2 linked regions of the Magnetofaba australis IT-1 genome follow. The protein of the gene in region 1 interacts with the protein of each later gene in a pairwise test. Links are inferred from orthologs where the notes say so. Each region holds a gene or a part of one and is shown in the gene's direction. Other genes may lie near its edges.

The links.
Region 2: the proteins of MAIT1_RS17170 (region 1) and lpdA interact in binary tests that used the Escherichia coli proteins (3 or more experiments, as listed by UniProt). The link is inferred for Magnetofaba australis IT-1 from one-to-one orthologs.

The regions. Positions count from the first base shown.
Region 1 is NZ_LVJN01000020.1:1,141,711-1,156,677, forward strand. The notes cover bases 5,767-8,766. They hold MAIT1_RS17170 (ATP-dependent helicase), read left to right. Parts: upstream 5,767-6,228; coding sequence 6,229-8,304; downstream 8,305-8,766. Other genes in these bases: MAIT1_RS17165 (chloride channel protein), read left to right, coding at 5,767-6,232; MAIT1_RS17175 (bacteriohemerythrin), read right to left, coding at 8,404-8,766. Outside these bases: MAIT1_RS17140 (hypothetical protein), read left to right, coding at 1-1,206; MAIT1_RS17145 (HAD family hydrolase), read left to right, coding at 1,207-1,950; MAIT1_RS17150 (AAC(3) family N-acetyltransferase), read right to left, coding at 2,565-3,410; MAIT1_RS17155 (DUF4242 domain-containing protein), read right to left, coding at 3,551-3,856; MAIT1_RS17160 (hypothetical protein), read right to left, coding at 3,988-4,305; more of MAIT1_RS17165, read left to right, coding at 4,481-5,766; more of MAIT1_RS17175, read right to left, coding at 8,767-8,868; MAIT1_RS17180 (bifunctional anthranilate synthase component I family protein/class IV aminotransferase), read right to left, coding at 9,044-10,876; pseI (pseudaminic acid synthase), read right to left, coding at 10,909-11,964; MAIT1_RS17190 (ATP-grasp domain-containing protein), read right to left, coding at 11,973-12,944; MAIT1_RS17195 (metallophosphoesterase family protein), read right to left, coding at 12,941-13,639; MAIT1_RS17200 (NAD-dependent epimerase/dehydratase family protein), read right to left, coding at 13,642-14,472; MAIT1_RS17205 (hypothetical protein), read right to left, coding at 14,477-14,967. UniProt on the Escherichia coli protein: A helicase with DNA-dependent ATPase activity. Unwinds DNA duplexes with 3'-5' polarity. Translocates on single-stranded DNA with 3'-5' polarity. Initiates unwinding more efficiently from a nicked substrate than double-stranded DNA.
Region 2 is NZ_LVJN01000020.1:1,433,364-1,448,194, forward strand. Bases 7,109-9,972 are described here. They hold lpdA (dihydrolipoyl dehydrogenase), read left to right. Parts: upstream 7,109-7,764; coding sequence 7,765-9,180; downstream 9,181-9,972. Other genes in these bases: MAIT1_RS18530 (TrkH family potassium uptake protein), read left to right, coding at 7,109-7,325; MAIT1_RS21655 (hypothetical protein), read right to left, coding at 9,513-9,972. Outside these bases: MAIT1_RS18505 ((Fe-S)-binding protein), read right to left, coding at 1-699; MAIT1_RS18510 (helix-turn-helix domain-containing protein), read left to right, coding at 995-1,543; MAIT1_RS18515 (SulP family inorganic anion transporter), read left to right, coding at 1,585-3,543; MAIT1_RS22510 (ankyrin repeat domain-containing protein), read left to right, coding at 3,587-4,513; Trk system potassium transporter TrkA, read left to right, coding at 4,525-5,892; more of MAIT1_RS18530, read left to right, coding at 5,889-7,108; more of MAIT1_RS21655, read right to left, coding at 9,973-10,406; MAIT1_RS18545 (hypothetical protein), read right to left, coding at 10,569-11,306; MAIT1_RS18550 (diguanylate cyclase), read left to right, coding at 11,445-13,112; MAIT1_RS18555 (rubrerythrin family protein), read left to right, coding at 13,228-13,731; MAIT1_RS18560 (potassium channel family protein), read right to left, coding at 13,777-14,831. UniProt on the Escherichia coli protein: Lipoamide dehydrogenase is a component of the glycine cleavage system as well as of the alpha-ketoacid dehydrogenase complexes.

The DNA.
Region 1 (14,967 bases):
TACTACTGGACGCTGCCGTTTCTGGTGATTCACCAATTGCGCGCCGGGCTCACCGGCATGATTCTGGTGGGCGGCTTCTCGCTGCTGTTTCTGCTGCTGGCTCCGGCGACCAGTCCCGGGGCCAATCTGGCGCTGTTGGGATGGGATCTGAGCCACACCGACGTCACCCTGCGCGCGGCGTTGCCGGAGCGCTGGCTCTCGCTGTTGCAGACCGGCCTGACCGCCTCGGCGCTGCTGCTCTGTTGGCAGATGTACCGCGTGGGCATCACCGGCAACGACTACTTCCGCCTCAGCCGCCAACCGCTGCTGCTGGGCATCGCCGGGGATTCGGGCAGTGGCAAGGATAGTCTGGCCCACGCCATCGGCGGGCTGTTCGGCGAGGCTTCGGTGGTCAATGTCTCCGGCGACGACTACCACTTGTGGGATCGCTACGCCCCCATGTGGAAGGCGCTGACCCACCTCAATCCCCGCGCCAACAATCTGATGGCGTTCTGCGGCGATGTACTCAAGCTGCTTGATGGTCAGCCCATCCGTTGCCGCCACTACGACCACGCCAGCGGGCGATTCACCGCGCCGCAACCGGTGGCGGATAATGATGTGATCATCGCCAGCGGGCTTCATGCGCTGTATACCCCGGCGCTGCGCCAGCGTTGCGATGTGCGCATATTTCTCGATATGGATGCGGATTTGCGCAGATATTTCAAAATTCGCCGGGATGTGACCCAGCGCGGCAAGGGGTTGGAGGAGACGCTGGCGGATATCGCCCGGCGCGAGCCCGATGCGGCGCAATACGTGCGGCCGCAGATGGCCCATGCGCAATTGGTGTTCACCCTGCAGGCGGCGCGGCCGGAAGATGTGCGCCTGCCGGAACAGAGCGCGCCGCAGGGGAGCGGGCGACGCAAAAAGCTGCCGCTGAAGCTGCGCGCGCTGCTGCGCGACACTCTCTATCATGAGGACTTGGCGCGAATCTTGATCGCCATTTGCGGGCTTTACATCGATGTGGCGGTGGTGGAGGATGGCGCGGCGGTGGAGATGCGCGTGGAGGGCGACGTGGAGTCCGAGGACTTGGCGTTGGCGGCCAAAATGCTCGCCCCGCATATGGAGGAGATGCTCTCCCTGTGGCCCAACTGGCAGGCGGGGATGGCGGGGGTGATGCAACTGATTGTGCTGTTGCACGCTGCTCAAGCGCTGGCGGAGAGACGGTAAATGGCTCTGAATATTCGCAATCCCGAGGCGTTTGCGCGCAAACCGGCGGCGGTGATCTTCGACACCGACAACACTCTGTACGACTACGCCCCGGCCCATGCGGCGGCTTCCGCGGCGGCGCGGGAGAAGGCGCAGGCGCTGTTGGGGGTGGATGGCGACGCCTTCGACGACGCCTATCGCGCCGCGCGCAAGGAGGTGAAGGCGCGCTTGGGCCATGTGGCGGCGTCACATAGCCGCCTGCTCTATTTTCAGCGCATGATCGAGCGGCTCGGGCTGAAGACCCAACTGCTGCACACCCTGGATCTCAACCAGACCTACTGGCGCACGTTCCTTGGGGCCAGCACGTTGTTCCCGGATGCGCGCGCCCTGTTGGAGGATCTGCGCGCGTTGAGCATCCACACCGCCATCGTCACCGATCTGACCGCCGAGATTCAATTCCGCAAAATCGTCTATTTTGACCTGGCCGACCACTTCGACTATGTGGTGACGTCGGAAGAGGCGGGCGCCGACAAGCCCGACCTGGCGCCGTTCCAACTGGCGCTGGAGAAGCTGGGGCTGCAGGCGGGCGAGGTGTGGATGGTGGGGGATAACGCCGTCAATGATATCCAGGGCGCCCGCGCGCTGGGCATCCCCTGTTGGCAGAAGCTCCACACAGGGGTGAGCGAAGGGCAGGGTGAGCAGGCTGCGGACGGGACCTTCACCCACTTCGGCGAGATGCGAAAATTTATCTCAGTAAAGTTCTAGAAATAACATAAATATACAGTATACGAATATTTGTGTTATTGCTCCTATAGCCGCTTGAATCCAGAATGTCACAAATCCAAAGCGCTCAATGTTTGTGTGACACTGGTTGGTCTTGCGCTGACTATGGGACAAATTTCCAACGGAAATTTGGCGGGATTGATTCGGGCCATCCATAGCCCTCACCCTGCGGGCTCGCTGCGCGAGTCCGATTTGGCAATCCTGCCAAATCGTCATAGGGTCTGTGACCCTTAAGCGGGCGTGGGCAGCGCCCACTGTTTGGATTTTGATCTTGGGAGCTCGAGGGCGCAGCCCTCGATATCTTTCAGCGCCCATATGTGCACTTTTGAATGCTAGCGACTATAGTACGCCTCCCTGATCTTAAGCGTGCAAATCCAAACCTGCACAGAACGGCCAATGTTTGCGTGATACAGCGTGAGCTTGCGCTGACTCTGGGCCGCCGGCTGGTCGGCGGCGGGGTCTGCGTTCCGCGACCCCAGCGGCCAATGGCGTGCAATCCTGGGCAGCGCCTACGGTGTGGTTTTGCGGAGCTCGAGGGCTCCGCCCTCGAAACCATTCATCACCCAAATCACCAATTTTGCCTTCGACTGAGAATCTTACTCAGTCGCCTCCGGCGTCGGCTTGGCCATGCAGTAGCTGGGGTCGGCGCGCCACTCCGCTTCGAAGATATCCACCGACTCCGCCACCGGCGCCATGCGCGATTCATAAAAACGGAACGGCGCGCGAATCAATGCGCCCGCCTTCTCCAGCGAGGGGCCGTAGGGGCCGAAATCCTCATAGGCGGGGAAGGGCATGTCGGCGGGCGGCTGCTGGCCGTGGGTCTGCACATACTCTTCGGCGGTGTTCATGCGCACCAACTGCGTCACCACCCGCCCCGAGCCTGCGGGGTCGGGGAAGGGTTTGATAAAGCGGTTGGGGACTTTGAGGCGCTGCTGGGCGTAGTGGATGAAGGTGCAGCGGAACAGGCAGTCCTTGAACGCGCCGCCCAGCAACAGAACAAAGGTGCGTGGATTTGTGCGCGAATGCCGCACCAGATTGCCGAAGATGGAGTGTTCTCCGAAGCAGTCGTCATCCACCTGGAACAGCGTATCGATCAACGCGGCGTTGTGCGCCGTGCGCAGCGCCGTCACCGAGAAGTTGGGGTTGTCGGTACGCACAAAGTCCGCGCCGCGCCAGGCGTGGTCGGCGTAGACCCCCATGTCGGGGCAGGGTGTGATGGCCGGATCCCAGGTCTCGCCGCTGCACCAGGTGTAGGAGAAGGTGGGGATCAGTAGCAGTCCCTGAGGAATCGCCAGGCGAAAGGCGTCGGTGATGTCATCCAGCCCATTTTCCAATTTGCCCAATCCCCAAACCCCGGAAAACAGGAAAATGGTGTCGCTGGGTTGAATACCCAGATCGTCAGTGAGGTGGGCGGCAAGGGTCTGGGCGTTGGTTTTTTTCATGGATCGAAGCCGGATTCTGGAGTCTGTCAGGGCTCTCCACTATGGTCGGCGACAGGTTGAATTGCAATGTATTGCCGGGCTTGGCGGATGGTTGAAGGGGGCCGCCGACAACCCTCGGCGACCCGCTTGATTTGAGGCGGTTAGGCGGTTTGCGGTTGGAAGAAGGTGTCGCCTGGGGTGGCGGTCTGCACTTCGCTGATGCTATCGAAGGGCAATCCCACCCGCTCATGGGCGCGGCGCACGGCCTCGGCGTCAGGCGCCATGGTGAAGCAGAAGGCGCGGTCATCGGCGTAGGCCAAATGGGTTTTGAGCACGATGACGCCCTCGATTTCGCAGGCTTGCAGGTATTTCTCAAAGAAGCCTTTGAACTGCTCCGGGGTCAGCCCCACGGGGAAGGTCCCCTGTTTGGCGTCGTGGGTGTCGATGAAGAACTTCATGGTCTGCATGGCCAATCTCCCAAGGTTGAAATCAACGATGGGAACAGCCTAGCGCAGTGATGGCGGCGGCCTCTGTGACGCAAATCACAGAACGCTGGTAAAATAACCGTATTAGGGGCATGCGCTCCGATTGGCGAAAATTACGCCGCAATATTCAGCGCGCCGCCGTTTTCACTATAGGTTTTGGCCGCCTCCAAATCCGGACGCCCCACCAGATCCCAGCGGTTCACCGTCTCCAGATCACGCTGGAACACCTCCTCCATGAAGATGTGGTCCATCTGCATCTTCATATCGGTCTCGGAGATGATGGGCATCGCTTGGGCCGCCGCAGCGCGGGCGGCGCGGGAGAGGGTCAGCGCATCTTGCTGGATGGCGATCTCTTCCACGCCGCCGGAACGCGGGGTCGACTCCGCCGTTTGCTGCGCGGAGGCGGTATTGGCGAGAGGTTGAATCTGCATGATGTGGCTCCCTTTGTTATGATTCACGCAGTCCGCCGCCGGTGCGGGAGGAAACCCCGCGGGCAAAACCCGCATGCGCAGGCCAAAACCCATTGAGGGCGGTCGCCAGGGGGATTATGCTTCCCCACTTATATCCCCTTATCGGCGGTCAGCCGAGAAGCCTTAAGCGAAAGACATGCGCGCATCCATTCATCGCCTCGGCGTCAACGAACACATCATTTTGTCTGCCATCGCCATCGCCATCGGCATTCTGGTGGGGTATGGCGCCATCCTGTTCCGCACCCTGATTGAACTGTTCCAGTTCTTCTTTCTAGGCAGCGGTTCGGAAAACGTGGTGGATATCGTCAAAGGACTGGAATGGTGGCATGTTCTGCTGGCGCCGGTGGCCGGCGGGGCCATCGTCGGGCCCATGGTGCACTTCCTTTTCCCCGGCTCTCGCGGCCACGGGGTGCCGGAGGTGATGAGCTCGGTGGCGCTGCACGGCGGCAAAATGAAGATGCGCGACGGGATTGGCAAAATGCTCGCCTGTTCGCTCTCCATCGGTTCGGGCGGTTCGGTGGGCCGGGAAGGGCCCGTGGTGCACGTGGGCGCCACCATCTCCTCCTGGCTCGGCTCCAAGCTGCAGATGTCCACCAAACACATGCGCACCATGGTGGGATGTGGCGCGGCGGCGGGCATTGCGGCGTCGTTTAACGCCCCCATCGCCGGGGTGATGTTCGCCCTGGAGGTGATTTTGGCCGACTACGGCCTGGCCACCTTCTCTCCCATCGTGCTCTCCTCGGTGATCGCCACGGTGATCGCGCGCCTGCACCTGGGCGACTTCCCCGCGTTTATCGTGCCGCACTACACGCTGGTGTCGGCGTGGGAGATCCCCGCCTATATCGGCCTGGGGCTGGTGTGCGGCATCACCGGCATCCTGTTCATGCACACGCTGTTCAAGTCGGAGGATCTGTGGGCCAAAATTCCGGTTCCGCGCTGGATGAAACCGGCCATGGGCGGGTTTCTGCTGGGCGCCATGGCGCTGGTGTTCCCGCAGGTGATGGGGGTCGGCTACGACACCATGAACAACGCCCTGCTGGAGCAGATGGCCGGTTGGATTATGGCGCTGTTGGTGATCATCAAGATCATCGCCACCTCCATCACGCTGGGCTCCGGCTTCTCCGGCGGGGTGTTCACCCCCAGCCTGTTCCTCGGCGCCATGGTGGGCGGAGCATTCGGCACCTACGCCCATGCGCTGTTCCCGGCGCTCTCGGCCAGCCCGGGGGCCTACACCCTGGTGGGCATGGGGGCCATGGCCGCCGCCGTGCTGGGCGCGCCCATCTCGGCGATTCTGATTCTGTTCGAGCTGACCAACGACTACCGCATCATGCTGGCGCTGATGGTGGCCTCCATGGTGGCCACGCTGCTGATCAATCAGGTCTATCGCGACTCGGTCTACACCAAGGCGTTGCGGCGACACAACATCGACCTGTGGTCGGGGCGGGAATCGGGGCTGCTGCGGCACATCAAGGTGGGCTCCATCATGCGGCGCAGTTATGAGCAGATTCCCGACTCCCTCTCCATTCGCAAACTCAAGGCGAAGATCCATCAGTCGCAGGAGGAGAACTTTCTGGTCACCAACGATGACGGCTCCTTGAAGGGCATCGTGTCGTTCCAGGATATCCGCGGCGTGGCCTTCGAAGAGGGGGTGGAGGATCTGGTGCTGGTGCGCGACATCGCCACCCGCGAGCTGATTACCGTCACCCCCGACGACAACCTCTACGACGCCTTCCGCCTGATGGGCTCGGGCAATATCGAGCAGCTGCCGGTGGTGGCCGCCAACGGCTCCGGCGAGGTGCTGGGGGTGGTGACCAATAACGACGTGATCAAAGCCTACAATCGCGCCCTGCTGGATCGTGAAGTGGAAGAGGAGGCGCGTTCCCGATGAGTAACTCCCATCTGCCCCTGGATCACGTCGGCGATTCGCCGATTCTATCCAATCTCAACCCGCCGCAACTGCAGGCGGTGACCCACGGCGCCGGGCCGGTGATGGTGTTGGCGGGGGCAGGCTCCGGCAAGACCCGCGTGCTGACCCGTCGTTTGGCCTATCTGATCCTCTCCGGCGCGGCCTCGCCGGAGACCATCCTGGCGGTCACCTTCACCAACAAGGCGGCGCGCGAGATGCGCGAACGGGTGTTGGAGCTGCTGGGGCTGGACGCGCCGTCGGGCGTGGCGCACCGCTTCTGGATTGGCACCTTCCACGGCATGGGCGCGCGCATGCTGCGCCAGCAGGGCAAGTATCTGGGCTACGACCCCGACTTCACCATTCTCGACACCGCTGACCAGGAGCGGCTGGCCAAGCGCATCTGCGACGAGTCCAGCTTCGATCACAAGTACTGGACCCCCAAGCGCCTGATCAACCACATCTCGCGCTGGAAGGATGACGGCATCACCCCGGACAGGCTGGACGAAGTCAACGAACGGGAGTTCCTCAATCCCGGTGACAAAACCCGCGTGCACTCTTTCTATCAGAGCTACCAGGAGAGTCTGATGCGGGCCAACGCCATGGACTTCGGCGACCTGCTGCTCAACTGTCTGGAGCTGTGGCGGCGTCACCCCGATCTGCTGGCCCACTGGCAACATCGTTTTGGCCATCTGCTGGTGGACGAGTATCAGGACACCAACGCGGTGCAGTACCGCTGGGCGGCGCAACTGGCCGACCTGCACAAGAACCTCTGCGTGGTGGGCGATGACGACCAGTCCATCTACAGCTGGCGCGGCGCGCGGCTGGATAACATCCTGCACTTCAAGGATGATTTCCCCGATGTGACGGTGATTCGCTTAGAGCAGAACTATCGCTCCACCGGCAATATCCTGCGCGCGGCCAGCGAGTTGATCAAACACAACCAGGGGCGCATGGAGAAGAGCCTCTGGACCGAGGATGATGATGGTCGCAAGATCGACCTGTTCACCGCCGAAAGCAGCGAAGATGAGGCGCGCTTTGTGGCCAGCGAGATCGGCGCGCTGTGCCCGTTGGGCGACTTCAGTCGCGCGGCGGTGCTGGTGCGCGCTTCGCGTCAGACCCGCGCCATCGAAGAGGGGTTGATGCGTCAGGGCATCCCCTATCAGGTGGTGGGCGGACTGCGCTTTATGGATCGCGCCGAAATCCGCGATGCGCTGGCCTATCTGCGTCTGGTGCACTCGGCTCGCGATGACGTCGCCTTCGAGCGTGTGGTCAATGTGCCCAAGCGCGGGGTGGGGCAGGTGGCCATGGCCAAAATCCGCGCCGTGGCCATGCAGGAGAGCGTGCCGCTGCTGGAGGCGACCCGGCGTCTGGTGGCGGCTGGCGGCATCAGCGGCAAGGCCAAAACCGCGCTCAAGGATTTCGTCATGCTCATCGACGAGGCGCGGCAGATCTGCCAGTTGGAGAGCCCGGCCATGGCGTTGGCCCACCTGCTGGACCGCAGCGGCTACGTGGCCTCTCTGGATGGCCATGAGAAGCGCGATGAGAAGATGGACAACCTGGCCGAACTGCGCGGGGTGCTGGTGCGCTCGGAGAGTTTAACCATGTTTTTGGAGGAGACCGCCCTGGTCACCGACATGCATGAGTCTGGCGAGCCCAGCCCCAACCGGGTGGTGATCTCCACTCTGCACGCGGCCAAGGGGCTGGAGTTCCCCTATGTGTTCCTGGTGGGGATGGAGGAGGAGACGCTGCCCCACTCCCTGGCGGTGAACGAGGGCGCCGAAGGGCTGGAGGAGGAGCGCCGTCTGGCCTACGTGGGCATCACCCGCGCCCGCGAGCGGCTCTATCTGACCCACGCGCGCAAACGCTGGATGTACAGCGAGCCCACATTCCCCATGCCGTCGCGCTTTCTGCGTGAGCTGCCCGCCGAGGTGCTGGAGGATCGCGGGCCCAAATTCTCGGTCAAGTTCGGCGCCTCGGGGAGCATCGGCCTGCCCTCCGGCGGATCGCGTCCGTTTGGCGGCGGCGGCGGGAGCCCGCGTTTTCGTTTGCGCTAATGCGCAAACACAGAGACCTTACGAGTTGATCTCTTTGATCGATGCAGACGTTGATCCCATTCAGGGTTTCGATTGTCGCGCAGTTTACGCCCCAAGGCTCTACGCGCCGCTGGCGGATTTGAGGTAAGCGACGTACTTCTGATCTTCAAAATTGGTGTGTTGCAGGAACCATTGGGTCAAAAACGCCGCCACTTTGATGCATGTGCTGCACTCCGTGACCACCTCCAGGCCCGCTTCCAACTTGGCTTCCGCCAGCATCCGCTCCCACTCGCTCTGGGCCATCTCTTTGCGCTGTTCCAGGTTCTTCTGAAACTCCAGTATGCGCTCGTGGTATTGGCGGTGCAGCGTTTTATGCGCCTCCAAGCCCGGGTAGCCCGCCTGCGCCATCACCGCCTCTTCGCGTTTGAAATGCTCGACCCAGCCATCTGACAGCAGACGCATGGACTCAAGGACGCGTTCCTGATCCTTGGGCGCGGCTTTGATGCTCTGGAACAGCTCCCAAAGCTCGCGGTGGTCGTCATCAATCTGTTCATTGCCGGTCAGGCGAATCGGATATTTAGACACTCGGGCGGCCTCAATTGTCTCTGACGCCGACCCCTGAAGGGCGGGCGTGAACGTGATAAATGATAAGTTTCGAATATAGCAGGCTTAACACGGTTTATGTAAGAGGCTTTTTTGCAGGATTTGCGGCGCAGGGTAAAAGGGAGGGAGCGGACGATGGCGGTTGTTGCCCAATCCGCTATTTTGAACAACTTTCGTTCAAAATAGCGGATTGACTCTGCTGTAGGGCGTTGCCCACCTGAATCGTCTGCGCACAGCGCAGTTCATCACAGGTGATGGAGCGCGTTCGCGCGTTGAGGCGATCAATGGCTTGGCGGCGCCACAGACTGTCGAGTAGACCATCGGAGAGCGGCGGAACCCACCAATGCCCATCCAATTTCACTGCAATGGCCCGGATAGCGGTTTCCGTGGCGTAGCCTGCGTGATTGCAGATTAAGGCATCGTCAAAGCCCGCTGCGCGGGCGTCGACCAACGCCTGGTTGAACAGCGCTCGGCGAGTGCTTTTGTGACGCAACAGCGGGTCATCCCCGTCGACGCGATAAGGACAAACCATCAGGCGTAGCGGCTCTGTGGGCGGCGAGGGGAGATCCCGCGTGGTCAGGCGCATCTCTCCGGCCTGAGTCAGTAAAAGCCGCAATACGCAGGGGTCGCTTGTTTCACGGGCGGCTTGTTCCAATTTGCTCCGCGCCGATTCGCCATCACACGGTATGCCCAGCGCGCGCGCCGAACTCTCCAGCCGCGCCAGATGATCCTCCAGCCAGGGAATGGCGCCATCGGCCTTCACGCGCATGGTCTCGATCAAGCCAAAGGGCTCGTCCGTTCCGCCCACCGGGTCATTGGCCAAAAATGCGCCCTTGGTTTCAATTTCGCGCCACTCGGCGTCGGCGTTGGAGTCGGCTACTATGCCGCCGCCCAATCCCACCATGGGCGGATCATCGCCAATCTGCTGCACGGTGCGAATGGCGACGTTGAACACGCAATCGCCGCCGGGCTGGATCACGCCGATGGCGCCGGTATAGACGCCGCGCGCCCGCTGCTCGCGATGGCGGATGATCTCCATGGCGCGCTGTTTGGGCGCGCCGGTGATGCTGGCGGCGGGGAATAGCGCGGCGAACAGGTCGACCAATCCCATGCCGGATCGCACGCTTCCGCGCACCGCCGTCTCCAGATGATGCACAGTGGCGTAACTGCGCGGGGCCATCAGGCGCGGCGCATGGATGGAGCCGGTGACGCACACGCGGCCCAGGTCGTTGCGCGCCATATCCACGATCATCACATGCTCGGCCTGCTCTTTGGGCGAGGCGCGCAACTCGGCGCACAGAGCGGCGTCGCGCGCCACATCGACATGGCGTGGGCGGGTGCCTTTGATGGGCGCAGTGGTGACGGCGTCGCCCGCGCGGCGCAGGAACAGCTCCGGCGAAAAGCTGGCGATGCGCTCATACGGCGTGGCCAGCCAGGCCGCGAAGGGGAGGCGATGCAGCGCCTGGCGGGTCAGGAACAGATGCGCCAAGTCCGGCGCATTGTCCACCCGAGCGGCGATGGTGTGATTGATTTGGTAACAGTCACCGGCGTCAATCCACGCCAGAATGGCGGCGATATCGGCGGCGTAGCGTTGCGGGGAGATGTCAGCGACGGCGCAAGGGGCCGGATCAAGAGGCGTCGCGGGTGGAAAGTGCGCTGCGCGCGGCGGCTGGGAGTAGGCGGCGAACCACGCCAGTGGAGCGGCGCGGCGCGATTCGACCGTGGGCAGACCGAACGCTCCGGCGGCGTCATAATCCACCTTGCCCACCACCCACTGCCCGGCATGGGCGCAGGCTTCGGCCCACAGGAACAGCGGGGCGATCTCCTCTGCGCGCCAGGCGACCCGTTGCGTGGTGGGGTCGGCGAACCACAGCGGCGCGCCAAACTCGGCAAAGTCGATCAGCGCGACGCCAGGCGCGCGCAGTCGCGCCGGATCCAGCGCGATAGGGGGCTGGAGCCGCGTCTTAGAAGCGTGGCGGGTGGCGGGCATACGGTGCGCAATCCCCCATCAGAGCAGAGCCGTCACTCCGCAAACATCTCCAACGCCAGCGGCTCGCCCCGTTTCAGGTCGCGTTTGGCCAATTTACCCAACGCGGTGTCCAGATGTTTGGGCGGCAAACCGTAGCCGGGGCGAATGGCGCGAATGTTCTGCGGCGTGAGCGGCTCGCCAGCGGCCACATCGGCCACCACGTAGAGGCTGCGACGATAGGCCAGATTGCCCTTTTCGGCGCTCTTGGTTCCCCGCTGCGGCGTTCCCAGCGCCGCATGGGCGGTGCGCGCGTCGCTCACCAATTGACGCAGCTCCTCAGGCTCCAGGGAGAAGGCGCTGTCCACGCCGCCTTCGGCGCGGCTCAGGCAGACGTGCTTCTCAATCACCCGCGCCCCCAGCGCCACCGAGGCGACCGCCGCCGCATTGCCCAGGGTGTGGTCCGAGAGTCCCACCACCGTCTCATAGCGCGCAGCCAGGTCAGGGATGGTGGTCAAGTGCATCGACTCCGGCGGGGCCGGGTAGGCGGAGACGCAGTGCAGCAGGATGATTTGCTCACAACCGGCGGCGCGGGCGGCGTCCAGCGCCTCCTGAATCTCTTCTGGGGAGGCCATGCCGGTGGAGATGATCATCGGCTTGCCGGTGGCGGCGCAGCAGCGGATCAAGGGCAGGTCCAGCACCTCAAACGAGGCGATTTTGTAGGCCGGGGCATCCAGCTGCTCAAGAAACTCCACCGCCGTGGGGTCGAACGGCGAGGAGAATAGCGCCACGCCGAGCCGTTTGGCCTCGTTAAACAAAGTGGCGTGCCACGCCCAGGGGGTGTGCGCCTCCTCATATAGGTCATACAGGGTGCGGCCATCCCACAGCCCGCCCTCCTGCACGAAGCCGGGGCCATCGAAATCGATGGTCATGGTGTCGGCGGTGTAGGTCTGCAGTTTGACCGCATCGGCCCCCGCTTCGGCGCAGGCGCGCAGCAGGGTAAGGGCGCGTTCCAGCGAGCCGTTGTGATTGCCGGAGAGTTCGGCGATGACGTAGGGCGGATGGTCGGCGCCGATGGCGCGTCCGGCAATGGAGATGGCGGGGGCGGACATGGCGCTCCTCAGGGGTTGGTCGTGGCGGCGGAAAGGGGTGGCGCGGTCACCTCGCGCGATAGGCGGAACACCCGTGCCCCGGGCTGCGGCGTGTAGACGGGCGGCGGCGTCTGATTGAGGGCGTAGTCGATCATCCACGCCACATCGGCAAAGCCCAAACGGTGGCGCATCATGGCGGTGCTGGAGAAGCGCGGATTGATCTCGAACGCCAACGGTTGGCCGTCTGCGATGCGCAACTGCACGTTGACGGCGTTGCGGTCGGGCAGGGCGGCGAGGATCTTGTCCAGATAGGCGTTGATGGCCGGATCATCGACCACTTCGGCGCGTCCGGTCAGTCCGCCTTGGAGCCAGCGCTTGAGGGTGATGCGGCGGGTGTGCTCGCCGACCTTGAGCAGGGCGCAGGTGAACTCGCCATCGCTATCCGGGATCCACGCCTGCGCCACACTGGGAACGCGCTGGGTCTGTTGGATCGCCAGCAGCGCCTCGGTGGTCTCAATCAGCGCCAGGTCGCGCGAACCATAGCCGAAGCGCGGTTTGACGAATAGCGGCAGATGCTGAGGATTGGCCAACTCCAGCAGATGGGTGGCCGGGGCGGGGATATCATGGCTCTGCAGCCATTGAGCGGTGGCGAATTTGTCGCAGCCCATGGTGATGGTCTGCGGCGCATTCATCAGCAGCGGCAGGCCAGACTCCTGCGCGGCTGGTTCGGCCAGGCGCGCCAACTCCGGCTCCGGCACGGGGATGATCAGATCAAACCCATGTTGGGCCTGCAGCGTTTGCAGCGCAGGCAGAAACGCGGCGTCGCGCGCCAACGGCAAAGGGTGCATCTGCGCAAACAGACCCAGGCCAGGCCAGGGGCCGGAGGCGTCGGCGCCGTGCAGGGCGCACTCGGGCCAGCGCTCGGCGATGATGCGGCCAATGGCGTCGCTGATGTCGCCATTGGCGCCGGTAACCAGAATGGAGCGGGGGGAGCGGCTCATGATGTGCGGATTAAAACCTCGCGCAAGTAGGGGACGTCCGGGTCGCGGGCGGCGCAGGCGTCCAGCAGCGGTTGTGGGTCATATGGTTCACGACGCAGCGTAACGCTGTGGTCGGCGGCGTCATACAGCGCCCAGCAGGCGCCCGGCTGACGGTCGCGGGGCTGACCCACCGAGCCCGGATTGACGATCCAGCGCTGGCCGACGCGCCAGAGGACCGGGTAGTGGGTGTGGCCGAACAGGGTCAGGTCCGCCTCGCTATCCCACAACGCCGCGCGCTTCTGCTCGTCGGCGTCCGGGTAGATGTAGCGATCCCGCGCATCGGGAGCGCCATGGCAGATCAGAATACGCTTTCCGTCCACCGCATGCCAGAGCGGGTGCGGCAGGGCGCGCAACCGATCCAGGGTTGCGGCGGGCAGATCACGCAGCGCCAAATTCAGCGCCGAGCCGTATTTGCGTCGGATCGGTTCGGCCTCGGCGCCGTCTCTGAGCGCCTGCAGCATCCCTTCATGGTTGCCCTGCACGCCAAACCAGGTCCACTGATCCAGCTGCTCGAGCACATCGGCGGTATCGTAGTAATACCCGCACAGATCCCCCGCCGCCAGAACCTGTTTGGCCCCGGCGTCGCGCGCCGCCTGCAGAACCGCGCGCAGCGCCGGGCCGTTGCCGTGGATGTCCGCCAGCAGGGCGATGCGCATTCTCAGGCGTCCCGCTCGGCGCGCAGCGCCTCCAGCATGGTGCGCCCCGGCGGCAGCTGCGGGCTGGTGTGCACCACCTGATCGCGCGCTTCGTCGCCCTGTTCACGGATGGGCTCAGCGTTCGGCAGCAGGGCGTCGCAGAGCCGCTGCAGCGTCTGCTCCAGGGTCAGGATCTCGGCCCCGCCCGCCCATAGCGTCTGCATGGGCTGGTTGTCGAGGCACCAGAGCAGCATGCGCGCGCAATCGTCCACGTGCAGATAGTTGCGTTTGGCCTGCCCTGGGCCGTGGAGGGTGGGCGGCTGGCCCGCCAGCGCGCCGCGAATGGCGCGATTCAAGCCCAGATGATCCGGTCCGGCGGCGCCGTAGATGCCGCCGATGCGCACAATCCCGGCGCGGGCGCCGGAAGCGCGAATCAACTCTTCGGCCAGCCATTTGGATTGGCCGTAGTCGGTATCCGGCGCTATGGGCGTTTGCGGGCCAAATTCAGTCTGCCCGAAGCCGTGCACCAGCGTGCCGGAGGCTTGCAACAGATAGGCGTCATGGGCGGCGCACCACTGCGCCATCAAGCCCGGGGCCAGAGTGTTGACCGGGTACTGCCGCGCCAACGCGCCCGCGCCGAAATCGGCGATGGCGGCCAGATTGATGATGACCTGCGGGGTGAGTTCATCGAGGGTGCGCAGCAGCTCCGGCGGGTCGGCGATATCGCAGATGTAGGCGCCCTCCACCGGACGGCGGGTCAAGGCGATTAACCGGTCATCGGGGCGCTCGCGTTGCAGCAGGCGCCACAGGGCGGCGCCGAGAAATCCACCGGCGCCGGTCAGCAGAATGGTCATCGAATCACTCCCGATCATCACAGAGTTGCATGAGGCGCGCCGCCACGCGTTGGGGGCCGAGGCCATCCAATGCATGGGCCAGGGCGGGCGGTTGCGGCGCCGTCATGGCGCGCTGCGTGGCGGCGGCCATGCGCTCGGGGTCGAAGCCGGTGTCTGCGGAAACGCCCAGTTGGCTGAAGGCGGCGATGTTGATGTCCTGGTCGTCGCCATGGCCGCACAACACCAGATTCAAACCCGCCGCCGTGGCTTCCAGCGCGGTGACGCCGGCCGCGCCCACGTAGAGGGTGGCGTCGGCCATGCGCTGGCGCATGTCCGCGCCGCGCCACACGGTGAGGCGATGGGGCCAATCCCGCGTCATGTCCTCAAGTTGCTGCTGCACGGCGGGCGCGGGGCGCGCCACCGGGGCGATGATCAGATCCAGCCGTAGATCCGGCGCGCGCGCCAGCAGCAGCTTGGCCACCGCTGCGCCTTTGGATCCGTCGTCGGTGGCGCCGA
Region 2 (14,831 bases), 290 kb from region 1 along the record:
GCGCAACACCGCCACCGCCGCATAGGCGACCTGCGGCTCAAAATAGCGACTGAAGGTGTCGGTGAGCAGCGTCACTTCCGGCAGCTCGGGATTGACCGGCAAATCGGCCCACTGCGCCAGGGCGTCGCTCTCATTGAACGCTTGCGTCTCCGGCGCCGGGGCGGGGCGGTCGCCGGGGATGCGTAGCCAGCGTTCGCCCAGTTTGGCGAGCAGCCCCGAAGCGTTGCGCCAGCGCGCCAGCCCGCCCAGTTGCGGCCATTTGTGCAGCCAGGCGGGCAGCTCGGCAAACAGACGCCCGCGCGCAGACAGAGGTTGGCGATACAAGCGTTGCGCCAGGAACTCCGCCTTGATCAGGGCCATGTCCACATTGTTCTCGCACTCGCGCTTGCACCCCTTGCAGGAGACGCACAGATCCATCGCCTCGGCCAATTCTGGATTGGCGAAGGAGGCGTCGGGATCGTCGCTGTTGAGCGCCGCCTTGAGCATGCGCACCCGCCCGCCGGTGGAGAGGTTGGGATTGCCGGTGGCGCGGAAGCTGGGACACATGAGCTGCTTGTCAGCGTCGCGCGCTTCACACAGGCGACTGTTGATGCACACCGCCACCGCCTTGCCGAAATCGCCGCCGTGTTTGGGGATATCGGCGTAGGCGTCGCCCATGCCGGCGTCTTCGTAGGCGGACCAATCCAGGTGGGTCTTCATGACAGCGCTCTCCTTCAGACAATTTTCCACGCGCCTGTTTGCGCGCGAACCACTACATAGCGCAAGCGTGGCGCCAGTATAAAGATGGTGTGTAACCTTCCGGAATGGCGGGTGATCTGACGATTTACCCGGTGGCTGCTGGTGCGCGCGTATGCGACATTGCACGCCATTTGTTGGCTATGCGACACGCACGCACTGGGAATTTTTCCATGAAGAGAGTAGCGTGTTGGGTTCAATATCGTTATATTAGACGATCATTATAGTTGACGACCGTTCAGAATTCCGTACAATCGCCATGTCAAATATCGTTGCACAACGCATCCAGGCCTATCGCCAGGAGAAAGGTCTCTCCCTGCGGGGGTTGGCCGAGAGGGCCAAAATCAGCGCCGCCGGTCTGTCGCAGATCGAGAATGGTCAGACCTCCCCGTCGGTGGCGACGCTGGAGAAGCTGGCCGATGCTCTGGATATCCCTGTTGCGGCCTTTTTCGCCGACGCCGCCGAGCCTCTCTCGGAGATCGAGGTGCTGTCTTTGGACAAGCAGCCGCTGCTGCATGCATTGCGCAGCGCCGAGTTGCTGCCGTTGGGTTCACGGCGTTTTGCCCCGGCCTTCGAGCCGATGCTGATTCGTCTGCTGCCCAATGGCCGCATGGCCAAACAGCCGTTTGGCGTGGGCAACGGCGTGGAGTTTGTCTGGATTCGCTCAGGTCGCGCTGTGTTGGAATATTGCGACGAAGAGTTCACACTACAGGAGACCCAATCGGTCTACTATCTGCCCCACCACCCGCATAACTGGAAAAATCCCTACGACGCCATCTGCGAGCTGTTGGTCATCCGCAGCCGCTAGTTGCTCCACCATGGCGTCCCGTCTGTTTTGAAGGAGTCGTCATGTCCGCCCAATCGGCCGCCGCGCCAGCCAACAAATCCCGTCGTTGGTTGCGTCTGCGCCCCCCCAAGTGGTTGCTCACCTCTACCCCTCAAAGCGTGCGTCAGGACTTTATGGCCGGTCTCACCGGCGCCGTCGTGGTGCTGCCCCAGGGCGTAGCCTTCGCCATGATCGCTGGCCTGCCGCCGCAATATGGCCTCTACTGCGCCATCGTGCCCGCCGTCATTGCGGCGCTGTTTGGTTCGTCCCATCACCTCATCTCCGGCCCCACCACCGCCATCTCCATCGTGGTGTTCGCCACCCTCTCGCCCATCGCCGAACCCGGCTCGCAACAGTATGTGGCGCTGGCGTTGACGCTGGCGTTCATGACCGGGGTGATCCAGTTTGGACTCGGCATTTCGCGGCTGGGCGGATTGATCAACTTCGTCTCCCACTCGGCTGTGGTCGGCTTCACCAGCGGCGCGGCGATTCTCATCGCCGTCAGCCAGCTCAAGAGTCTGCTGGGGATCACGCTGGAGGGGGATGCCCACTCCTTTGTGCATGTGCTTGTGCAGATATTTGCGCAGATCGATCAGACCAATTTCTACGTGCTGGGCGTGGGCTTGTTCACCCTGGTGGTGGCGTTGGTGATTCGCCTGTGGCGGCGCAGTTGGCCCAATATGCTCATCGCCATGATCCTCAGCGGCGGCGCCACCTATTGGTTTGGCTGGGAGGCCGAAGGGGTCAAACTCATCGGCGCCATTCCCAGCCAGTTGCCGCCGATCTCCCACCCCACCTTCAGCTTCGATCACGTGCGCGCGCTCTCCAACGGCGCCCTGGCCATCTCCCTGTTGGGGTTGATCGAAGCGGTCTCCATCGCCCGTTCGGTGGCGCTGAAGTCGGGCCAGACCATCGATGGCAACAAGGAGTTCATCGGCCAGGGCCTTTCCAATATGGCGGGCAGCTTCTTCTCCGCCTATCCGGCCTCCGGCTCCTTCACTCGCAGCGGCGTCAACTACGACGCCGGGGCCAAGACTCCGCTTTCGGCGGTGTTTGCCGCCACCTCTCTGGCGCTGATCGTGCTGGCGGTGGCGCCGCTGGCTTCCCACCTGCCCACCGCCGCCATGGCGGGGGTGATCCTGCTGGTGGCGTATAACCTGATCGACTTCCACGAGATCCGCAAAATCGCTCAGACCACGCGCCCGGGCGCCATCGTCATGGGCGTCACCTTCGCCTCCACCCTGTTCCTGGAGTTGGAGTTCGCCATCTACGCCGGGGTGATGCTGTCGCTGATGTTCTATCTGAACCGCACCTCTCATCCCAAGGTGGTGGCGCGGGTGCCTGATCCCAAATCGCCGTGGCGCATGTTCGTCACTGACCCAGCGCTGCAGGAGTGTCCGCAGTTGAAGATCCTGCGCATTGATGGCTCGCTCTATTTCGGCTCGGTGGCCCATGTGGAGCAGATCCTCAAAGATTACGCCGAACAACCTGGCGCGCAGAAAAATGCGTTAGTGGTGTGCAGCGGCATCAACTTCACCGATCTGTCCGGCGCAGAGATGCTGGAGCGCGAAGCGCAGCGTCGGCGCAAGCGCGGCGGTGGACTGTTCCTGTATGACGTTAAGGAGCAGGTCTATGAAATGATCAAGCGCAGCGGTTCGCTCAGCGCCATTCAGCAGGATCACGTGTTCTGCTCCAAGTCCCAGGCGGTGGAGAACATTGTCGATCGCTTCCTGGATAAAGCGCAGTGCGCCGCCTGTCCGCATCAGGTCTTCCTGGAGTGCCCCAGCTCATTGAAGAGCAGGCAGCAGGAGGAGGAGAGGCTGCGCAGTAGCGAAGCCGCCATGTTGGAAGACTCCTCCCAAAGGGAGTCTGCAGCGCATAGCGCGTCTACGCAGAGCGAATCTGGAGAGGAAAATCCGACTGCGAGCCAGCCCTCTGCACAGAGCGAGGCTCATCACAATAGCCAGAGCGTGACTGCTTAAAGGGCGGCGCGATCAGTTCGATGACGTTGCGGGAGAGTGGAACATGTTTAACTGGTTAAAAGGGAAGTTCTCTCGCGGTGAAGAGGCCGCGGACCGTCTGCACAACGCCGTGCGTCTGGACAATATCGCCAAGGCGCAGATGCTGCTGGCGGAGGGGGCCAACGTCAACGCCATCAACCCCACCGGCAAAACGCCGCTGTGTCTGGCCGCTGAGCGCGGCTATCAAGGCATGTGCGGCTTGTTGCTGGCGTATCAGGCGGATCCATCCATCGCCAACGCCCACGGCGATACGCCGCTGCACCTGGCGGTGGCGACGGGGCGGCATGAATTGGTGGCGCTGCTGCTGCCGCACACCAAGAAGGTGGACTTGGCCGATGACGCCGGGCGCACGCCGCTGCACCTGGCGGCGGACATCGGCGACGCCGAGACCTGCAAACAGCTCATCGACAAGGGCGCCGATGTCAACGCGGTGGATAAGGAGGGCGACACCCCGCTGTTCTACGCCAACCGCGCCGCCGCTGAAGTGCTGGTGGCTCATGGCGCGGACATCCACCGCACCAACCGCTCCGGCGAGACCATTTTGCACCTGACCACCGTGGAGATGGCGCGCTATCTCATCGAACTGGGGCTGGACGTGAATATCCGCGACAGCAAACAGTGGACCCCGTTGCACTTCGCCAGCGCCGAACTCTCCGAACTGCTCATCGAACATGGCGCCGACATCAACGCCCGCGATCGTTATGACTGGACGCCGCTACACTTCGCCGCCAATAGCGGAGATGAAAAGAAGGCGCGGTTGCTGATCGAAAAGGGCGCCGATCCCACCTTGGAGGATCGCTATCGCAACACCCCCATGGCGGTGGCCGCCAACACCGGTCACGGCGCCTTGGCGCAGTGGCTGGAGGATGTGATGGGCATGCGCGCGACTCAGGCGCAGATGCCCGTAACCTCGGACTCTTCTGAGCAATAGGACGCGCGCCCATGCAGGTCATTATCGTCGGCGCCGGAGACGCCGGGCGCGAATTGGCGCGTTTTCTCTCCGAAGAGCGGGTGGATGTCACTCTGGTGGAGAGCGACGCGCGCGCCGCCAAGTTGGCGCAGGAGGCGCTGGACGCCCAGGTCATCGAAGGCGAGGGCACCGATCAGGCGGTGTTGCTGGACGCAGGCCTCAAGCGCGCCGCGCTCCTGCTGGCGCTGACCGACTCCGATGAGACCAATATCGTCATCACCCTCATCGCCAAGGCGCGCAATCCCGACATCCAGGTGATCGCCCGCGTGCGTGGCCCAAAACTCTCCACCGACCGCGCATTATGGAGCGGCTTGGAGCTGCGCGATGTGGCGCTGATCAGCCCGGAGCAGTCCGCCTGCGACATGCTGCTGCAACTGGTGTTGCGCGAGCAGGCGTTTGAGGTGATCCCCTTCATCGATGGCCAGATCAACCTGGTGGGTTTCCGCTTTGACGCCGAATCGCCGCTGTTGGGGCGGTCGTTGCGCGAATTGGGGGCGGAGTGGAGCCGCAACGGCGGCGCCCTGGTGGTGGCCATTCGCCGCGGCGGCAAGGCGTTGGTGCCCAAAGGGGACCATCTGTTCGAAGCGGGCGATGACGTCTATCTGGCGCTGCCCACCACCGAAGAGTCCGGACGTATTTTGCGCCTGCTGGGCAAGCGTCCCATGGGGCGGCGGCGCATCATCATCGCTGGCGGCGGACGCACCGGCTCGTTGATCGGTGGCGCGCTGCTGGCCAAAGGCTATCGTCTGACCATCATTGAGCAGGACGAAACCCGCTGCGAGCAGCTGGCGCGCTTGATGCCCTCGGCGCAGATTCTGTGGGGCCGGGCGCAGGACAGCGATCTGCTGCGGGAGCTTCTGGGCTCCGACGTCACCTTCCTGGCGTTGAGCGGCAATGAGGAGCGCAATCTGGCGTTGGCGCTGCTGGCCAAACAGCTGGGCGCGGCCATGGCGGTGACGCTGGTTGATTCCGAAGCCTATATCTCTCTGGCCGAACAACTGGGCGTGGACGCTATCGTCAGTCCGCAACTGGCCGCCATTGGCTCGATTATGCGTTTTGTGCGCAAAGGGCGGGTGATCGACGCCGCGCCGCTACTCAATGCGCAGTTGGAGGCGGTGCTGGCCGAGGTGCACGCCAACTCCGCCCTGGATGGCGTGCCGCTGCGCAAAGCCAAAATTCCCCGCGACGTGCTGGTGGGCGCGGTGGCCCAGGGCGAGGAGGTTGCGCGCATTCCCGACGGCGATACGGTGCTCAAGCCGGGGGACCGCGTGCTGCTCATCGCGCCGCGCCGCGGTCTGTCGCGAGTGGATAACTTCCTCACCAAGGGCGCCGAGTCGTGAACTGGCGCATGGATCTGCGCCTGTTGGCGGCGCTGAGTCTGATGGTGGCGATGTTCGAAGGCGGCGTGCTGCTCTACGCCTGGTATGCGGGGGAGAATCTGCATACGCTGATCTGGGCCATCTTCATCGCCTTGATTGTCGGCGCGTGTGGTTGGATTCTGGCCTGGAAGGCCGACCCCCGGTTAGGTCCGCGCGACGGCTTTCTGGTCGCCACCGCCGGTTGGGGCACGGCGATCTTTCTCGGTGCGCTGCCCTATGTGATCTCCCACCACCTGGGCTGGGCCGATGCGCTGTTTGAATCCGCGTCCGGCTTCACCACCACCGGCTCCAGCGTGTTGGGGCATCCGGAAGGGTTGCCGCGCAGTCTGCTGCTGTGGCGCAGTCTGACCCAGTGGATCGGCGGCATGGGCATGTTGCTGCTCACCATCGCCATTCTGCCGTTCCTGCGGGTGGGCGGCATGCAGTTGATGAAGGCGGAGACGCCGGGGCCGCGCAAAGAGCGCCTGACGCCCCGACTGATCACCACCGCGCGCATCCTGTGGGGCCTCTATGTGGGGCTCACCGCGTTGGCGGCGTTGGGCTATTGGCTGTTTGGCATGACCCCGTTCGAGGCCCTCAATCACGCCCTGACCACCATGGCCACCGGCGGCTTCTCCACCAGCGACTCCAGTTTTGTCGGTTTCTCACCGGCGGCGCAGTGGTGGGCCACGCTGTTCATGATGCTGGCGGGGACCAACTTTCTGCTCCACTACCGTCTTGTGTTCATGCGCGACTTGAAAGCCTTCGGAGACCGGGAGTGGCGCGTCTACATGGGCGTGGCGCTCTGCGCGGCAGTGATGATCACTCTGTTGCGGATGTTCCAGGCGCAGGTTCCTGCGCTGGAAGCGGCGCGGGAAGCATTCTTTCAAGTGGCCTCCATTCTCACCACCACCGGTTACGCCAGCGCCGACTGGGAGCAGTGGGAGGCGCTGTCCGCCATGCTGCTGATTCTGCTCATGGGGGTGGGCGGCATGTCCGGCTCCACTGCGGGCGGACCCAAAGTGGTGCGCGTCTCGGTGGCGTTCGTGATGTTGGGCGCGGCCATGCGGCGTCTGCTGCAGCCGCGTCGGGTGCAGACCCTGATGTGGGGCGGACGCGACCTGCCCATGGACGTGGTGGAGGGGTGCGTGGCGATGTTGGCCATGACCATTCTGCTCACCCTCATGGGCGGCGTGGTCCTCCATCTGATGGGCGTGGATATGATGACGGCGCTGTCGGCGGCGCTTACCTGTCTGACCAATGTGGGCCCCGGCTATGGCGGGGTGGGGGCCATGGATAACTTCTCCGCGTTGCCGCAGATCGGTAAGTTATTGTTGGCTGTGCTCATGGTGGTGGGGCGTTTGGAGATCTTTACCGTGTTGATTCTCCTGTGGCCCGGCTTCTGGCGGCGGTGAGGCATTGACGTTTCTCCATGGCAGGCCCCAGCTATGACAATATTGATGGTTTAAGATATTGAGGGCTGCGCCCTCAAACTCCGCTGAAGATCAACAGCCACACCGTGGGGCACCGCCCATTTTGTGAGATACGGCTTCGCCTGTGGCCGCTGGGGGCGCAGCCCCCAGACGATTCGGCAGGATTGCCGAATCGGACTCGCGAAGCGAGCCCGCAGGGTGAGGGCCATGGATGGCCCGAATCACCCCGCCGCCGACCAGTCGGCGGCCCATAGTCAGCGCTAGCTCTCCCTGCGTCACGCAAACATTGGCCGCTCTCAGCAGTTTTGGTTTTGCATGGCCAGAAATCTCGCGATTTTCCACCTTCCCATTCCGCGTCCTGATCGGGCATTGTCGCATCATAGTGACCGTTTTCGATATTGCCCAAGTATCAGGTGGCCTTATGTCCTCTTCTTCGTTTGATCTCATCGTCATCGGCGGCGGCCCCGGCGGCTACGTGGCCGCCATTCGCGCCGCGCAACTGGGACTCTCCGTGGCCTGCGTGGAGAAACGCGGAGCCCTGGGCGGAACCTGCCTCAATGTGGGCTGCATCCCCTCCAAAGCGCTGCTGGCGTCGTCGCACCATTTCGAGTCCGCACAGAAGCATCTGGCCGACCATGGGGTGATCGCCGCCGAGGTGAAGCTGGATCTGGCGCGCATGATGGCGCGCAAAGGCGAAGTGGTGGAGCACCTCACCAAAGGGGTGGCGTTCCTGTTCAAAAAGAACAAGATCACTCAGTTTGATGGAACCGCGTGCATTACCGCGCCGGGGCAGGTGGCGGTCACCGATGCCGAGGGCGCGAAACAGACTTTGACCGCAGGGAAAATTCTGATCGCGACGGGCTCGGTGTCGGCGGATCTGCCCAATCTCACTGTGGACGAAAAGCGCATTGTCACCTCCACCGGCGCGCTGGCGCTGGAGAGTGTCCCGCAGCGGTTGGCGGTAATCGGCGCCGGGGTGATCGGGTTGGAGCTGGGTTCGGTGTGGCGGCGGTTGGGCGCGGAAGTGACCCTGATTGAGTACCTGGACGCCGCGCTGCCGGGCATGGATGGGGAGCTGCGCCGCACCGCCAAGCGGGTATTCGGCTCCAAACAGGGGCTGAAGTTCCGCTTCTCCACCCGAGTGGCCTCGGCGCAGGCCCATGAGAACGGCGTGACCCTGACTCTGGAGCCCGCAGCGGGGGGCGAAGCGGAAACGCTGGAGGCGGACGTAGCGCTGGTGGCGGTGGGACGGCGTCCGTACACCGCAGGGCTGGGGTTGGAGGCGTTGGGGGTGAATCTGGACGCCAAGGGCTTCATCTGTGTGAATACGCTGTTTGAGACCAGCGTTGCGGGGATCTATGCGGTGGGCGATGTGATCGGCGGGCCGATGTTGGCGCACAAGGCCGAAGAGGAGGGCGTCGCTGTGGCCGCCATCATCGCCGGGGAGGCGGTGGGGGAAGTGGACCACGGCATGATTCCCGGTGTGGTCTATACCCATCCTGAAGTGGCGACCATCGGTCAGAGTGAAGAGGCGCTGAAAGAGGCTGGGGTGGAATACCTTGTTGGCAAATTCGCCTTTATGGCCAATGCGCGAGCGCGCTCTGTGGGCGAGACGGAAGGGTTTGTGAAGCTGCTGGTGTGTGCGCAGACGGATAAGATCCTGGGCGCGCATATGGTGGGGTCGCAGGCGGGGGAGATGATTGCGGAGGCGGCGGCGGCGATGCGCGGCGGGTTGACGGCCACTGAGCTGGGCCAGACCTGTTATGCCCATCCGAGTTTGGGGGAGGCGGTGAAGGAGGCGGCGTTGGCGGCGCACGGACGGGCGATCCATATGTAGCGCCAGCACAGAGCAAAAGTGTGTGCGTGACAAAGGTGGTGCTGGCGTTGTGTCAGGTAGCCGCCGACTGGTCGGCGGCGGGGTCTGGGGTCCGCGACCCCAGCGGGGTGTGGGGCGGCGCCCCACGGTGTGGCAGTGGTATTTGCTGTTTCCCGCGCAAAGAAGCCTGAGCCAGTCAGAAGCCCCAAGAGGAGCGCGAAAGGCGGCGCCAGTAAAGAGGCAAAACGGGAAACGGCGGTGAGCGATATGTCGGCGAAGCCGACAGGAGCGAATGCCCTAGGGGCCGCCAACCTGAAAAATAGTCAGATCCGCAGCACAATCCGCCAATCTCCTCAAATCACCAATGCTGATTCAGCTCCCTCAGACTTAGGCAGGTAAGGGCCATAGAGATCGAGCAGAAAGCCAAAACCGCTGGGCAGCTCAAATTGGTTGATCGTCCCCATGGCTATGAGCGCGTAGCCAAAGGCCATGATCAGGTAGAACCATCCCAAAACATTGCGTAGCCGATCCACCAGATTGAGTCCCTTGGCCCAAGTGATGGTGGCGAGGTTGTCTTTGTTATGGGTGTTATCGTGCCGCCAGGTGCGATAGGCGGTATCGCAGGGGAAGGGGAGTATGACGGTCAATGCCGCATTGGCCAGCAGCAGCCATTGCCACGGCGCGAAGTTGCCCCACTCGAATACCCAGGCATAGAAGAGCATGGATGATTGGGGAATCTCCTTAAGCACATGGTTTAGCATCTCTGGTGAGAGATTGGCGACCAGCAGGCTGGCAATCGCCAAGGCGGCAAGGAGGCGTTTGCGCCACTCGTTCCAGCTGTTGCGGAGTCTATCCAGATAGCCGCTGGCTTCGTGGATGTCGTTTAAAGAGTTCCAGGTTGGGGTCTTAGATATATAAACCAGTGGGAAATAGAGCCAGAATGTAGATTTTAGGCTCAAGCGGTACATGTACGCAGGGAGTAATATTACTACTCCAATTGGAATAAGTAGTTTTTTTATGGATTGGCGAGCACTATTAAATTCCACTAGGAATTTTTTGGTAGTCAATATATCCTGTTTTTCGATAAGTTGTGGCGGATGAAATGTGTCAATTTCAAACGTATTTCTGTGCCAATTGTCTGGCAGGGCCTTGATTCCATGCAGTAGGAATTTTATTGTTGAAAATAAGCGTATATAGATAGATCTAATATAAATTCCAAACGCTTGAGATATTGTTAAGAAAAACAAATCGATTGCTCCAGTTACCAATAAACCAGCTCTAATCTTTTCGTTGGATATTGTTTTTATAGACCGTACCTTTGATTTTTAGAAAATAAATTATCAACACAATTATTGATATTCCAAATGCTTCTAATGTAAAATCATTTGTGGTAAGAATTAGTGTTGCTACTATAGATGCAGAAAATGATGCGTACTCAAGTGGATTTGATATTTCATTGTCAGGCCTAAAAAAATGTTGGAGGAAAGTGTAGCTGATGATAAAGAAATAATATATATGATATATCCGTATAGCAGTGCATACCATTTGACAGCCTGTACTGTGATATCAGATAATAACCATTCGTAGAATATACAAGATGTGAAGCCAGATACAATAAATGAGAAAAATACTGAAATAGAATATATGATTGGCTTAGGTTTAAATGGTATAGTTTGGGTGTCTTGCCAATAATCAACAAACCATTTAGCCCCCAACTTAACCGATTCCTCAGAGCGCAACAAAAGCAAAGGCGCCACACAGATACTCACGATCAAGTGGATATGGGTATCCCAGTACCAGGCGATGCCCCAATAGGCGCAGACGGCCAGCAGAGTCTCCAGCATGGCCAGCCATGTGGGTTCGCCCGCTGCATAAGTGTCAGGGGCGGAGTGCAGGGCGATGCCGAAGACTCTTTTTACGTCTGTCATGGTGACATAAGCCATTTGAAAGATGATGGATAGACCACGCAATCCTTTATGCCATGAGCAAAGTGTGTATTGGAATGCTCTAAAGAGATGCCTGTGGCGTTTCGTGACAAAAATCCCGGGGAAAGCTGGGGCGGCGGGGTTGTTACAAAACGCCGAGGCGCATATAATTGAACGCTGAAATAGGTGGCAAAGGCGCGCTGGAGTGTTCATTCGCTTCACTTATGAGCACGCCTTGGCGATATGCTTTAAATGACATTTAAGTGCTTTGATTTCCCTTGGCTTTTTGAACGCGGTGCAAGGTTTTCGCAAGGCGCGTTCAATGGCGGTAGCGCAGTGTAAGTGATCGGAATTGAAATGATGAGCGTTCGTCTGAGCACCATTCTGTTGGCGGTTCTGTTGGTGCTGTCGGTGGCGATGGTGCTGTTCCAGGAGTGGCAGGGGCGCAACGCCGCTGTGGTCGAATCGCGCCAGCAATTGGCGCTGCTGTCCGATGCGCGCATCCTCTCGCATACCGTGCATCTGTTGCAAAAAGAGCGTGGCCTGACCGCTGGTCAACTGGCCGGGGATAATGTCGGCATCGCCGCCATGCTGAAAAAACAGCGTGAGGGTATCGATCAACACTTCGCCCGCATGCAGCAGGCGGAGATCTCCATTGCGCGCAGCAATCAGCTTGCCGCGTTGCGCAAAGAGCTGCCCATCTTCCGCGCCAAAGTGGATGCACGAGAGGTTGATTGGCCTCAAGTGCGCGCATTCTATACCCGCTGGATCACCTCGCTGTTGGATGAAACCGCGCTGCTGCGCATCGATTCCCTCTCTCATGAAGTGAGCAATACCGTGCGCGCCGTGCATGACTTGGCGGTGAGCCGGGAGAAGCTCGGCTTGATCCGCGCTGGCGTCAATCGCATCTACTCGCGACAAGCCGTCGATTCCGCTGACCTCATCGCGGTTGCCAGCAATTTTGGCGCATTAAATGAGCATCTGCATGCGTTCCGCCGGGATATCAATCCGCAGAATGCGCATCTGTTTGCCGAAAGGGTGGAAAACGAGACGTATAAACAGGTGATCGCGCAGATCGAGCATCTGCTGAAACCCGGCGGCGGTCGGGTGGAGCAAACCTCCACCGTATTGTGGTGGGGCCAGGCCTCCCTGGCCATCGATGCCATGAAAGGGCTTGAGACCGAACTGCTGGACCAGCTCCAGGCCGAGTTGGAGCAGGATATCGCCAAACAGTGGCGGCTGTTGCGCATGTTCATCATGTTGGCGGTGGGGCTGCTGGTGGCGGCCATCGGTCTGACTGTGCACACCGTAGTGCGCGTGCTGCGCGCTCTGTCAGTCCTGATTCAGAGCCTCAATCGCATCATGCAGACAGAAAACTTCGGCGTGCGCCTGCCGCTGACCAAATCCGACGAGTTTGATCGCATCAACCTCTCCATCAATGCGCTGCTCTCTTATACCGAGAAGATCCTGCAGCAGAAGGAGACCCTGGCCAATACCGATCTGCTGACCGGACTGCCCAACCGGAGCGCCGTGGGCGAGATGGCGACAAAGGAGATCATGCGCGACGATCGCTATGGCGAAGGGTGTGCAGTGATCTTCTGCGATATCGACCACTTCAAGCAGGTCAATGACCGCTATGGCCATGATGTGGGCGACGATGTGCTCAAACGGTTTGGCGCGCTGTTGCTGGAGAGCGTGCGCGGCACCGATACGCCGGGTCGTTGGGGCGGAGAGGAGTTCCTCATCATCGTGCCCAGTAAGAGCGTAGAGGAGATGCGACGGTTTGCGGAAAAACTGCGCCAGCGCGTGGCGGAGATGCAGGCGCCGCCCATTAAGCAGGTCACGGCCAGTTTCGGCGTGGCGCTACGGCAGGGCAAAGAGCCGTTTGACTCGCTTTGTCAACGCGCTGATGAGGCGCTGTATGAAGCCAAAACCAGCGGGCGCAATCGCGTCTGCGTGGCCAAAACCGATCCGGCTGATCTGAAAATGCCCGCGGAAGCCAATGACGATTCCTCACAAGTGGCTTGAATGCGCTGATTAATTGAGAAAATCCAGTGAGGTTGGCGCGGGTCTGACGCAAAATAATGGATCGATTGCCGACTGCGGCGCTGCGGCGCCGCTCTTTCCTTGAGGAGCAAGTGAGATGAGCACCGAAGACAATTTGAAAGCGGCGTTTGCTGGAGAGTCCCAAGCCAACCGCAAATATCTGGCCTTCGCCAAAAAAGCCGAAACCGACGGTTTCCCCCAAGTGGCCAAACTGTTCCGCGCGGTGGCGGAAGCCGAAACCCTGCACGCCCATGCGCACTTGCGCGTGTTGGATGGAATCAAAGACACCGTGACCAATCTGGAAGAGGCCATGGGCGGTGAGTCCTATGAATTCACCGACATGTACCCGGGCTTTGTGAAAGAGGCCGAAGCCGAAGGCAACAGCCGCGCGGTGAAGTCCATGAGCCAAGCCATGGAAGTGGAGAAGGTCCACTATGACCTGTTCTCGCAAGCTCTGGCTGCGGTGAAGTCTGGTAAAGATCTGGATGCGGCCCTGGATATCTACATCTGCCCGGTGTGCGGTCACACCGAAATCGGCAAGGCGCCGGATAATTGTCCGGTGTGTGGGGTGAAAGGGGAGAAGTATCTCTCCATCGCCTGATTGTTTCGTGTACAAAGCGGGTGCCACTGCGCCCGCTTTGTCATGCTATACCCGCTCTTGACGCATGGCGCGTTTGGCCCGCCACGCGTGGTATTTTTGAAACACCCACCCATCCGGGCTATCGTCTCCTGTGAGGATGTAGCCCAGCGCATTGATATTGGCAAAGCTCCACCCCATGCGGTGGCGTACTCCACGCTCCCCACAAAACAGCACTTGGTCCCCTGGGTTTAAATGCAGTTCGGTCTCTGGCGTCAGCAGAGTCTGACCGCTGGCGCGTTTGAGCAGCAGCGGCATGCATGGCATAAACTCATCCCGATTGGCCGGTGAACGCATTAGATCCACAATCGCGACCGGATTGCCGCGCTTGATGGAGTCCACGATGGCGGGCGCGCGCTCTTCATCCACGGAAACGGACCAGGAGCTGGGGTGCACGTTGGTGCGCATCATTCCAAGGATGCGACTGGAGACTCCATTGGCCCAATCGTTATCGCGTTTTTGGGCCAAAATCAGGAATTCGCGCAACAGCGGAAGGGTCAGCAGAAGCCGCACCTCGCGCGCTAAAATCCGGCTCGACTGCATCACCAGATTGGCCGTGACAGCAGAAAACAGCGGTGTGTTCATGCTGCGATTCTGACGAATGACCACGAACAGCTGCGGATTCATCTCCACCGCCGTCATGACGATGGAGAGATTGTTGGCGTCGTCCTGAGTGCCGGCTACCAGCCCCACTGCGTTCTCAATTCCAGCTGCGCGCAGTGTGGCGTGGTCAGCGCCGATGCCCTGAATGGTGCCGGGGGGGCTGCTGGTCTTATCTGGGTCAAACTCCACTGTCACCACAGGAATGCCGCGGCGGGTCAAACTGGCGTGCATCGCTTTGCCGAAGGGACCAAATCCACACACCACCCAGGTTCCCTTGGGAGGGTAGACCGGATCTTCCATGGGGGCTCCTGGCACGCCGCTCAACCAGTCGTTAAGCAGGTGCAGGCCCGGCTTATCCAGCGCCAGGGCCAGCCGGTTGGAGAAGGTGGTGAAGGGGTCAATGATGTGATCGGTGCCGAAGGAGGCCATGTTCTCCTCGTACTCCGGGGCCTCGCCGCGAC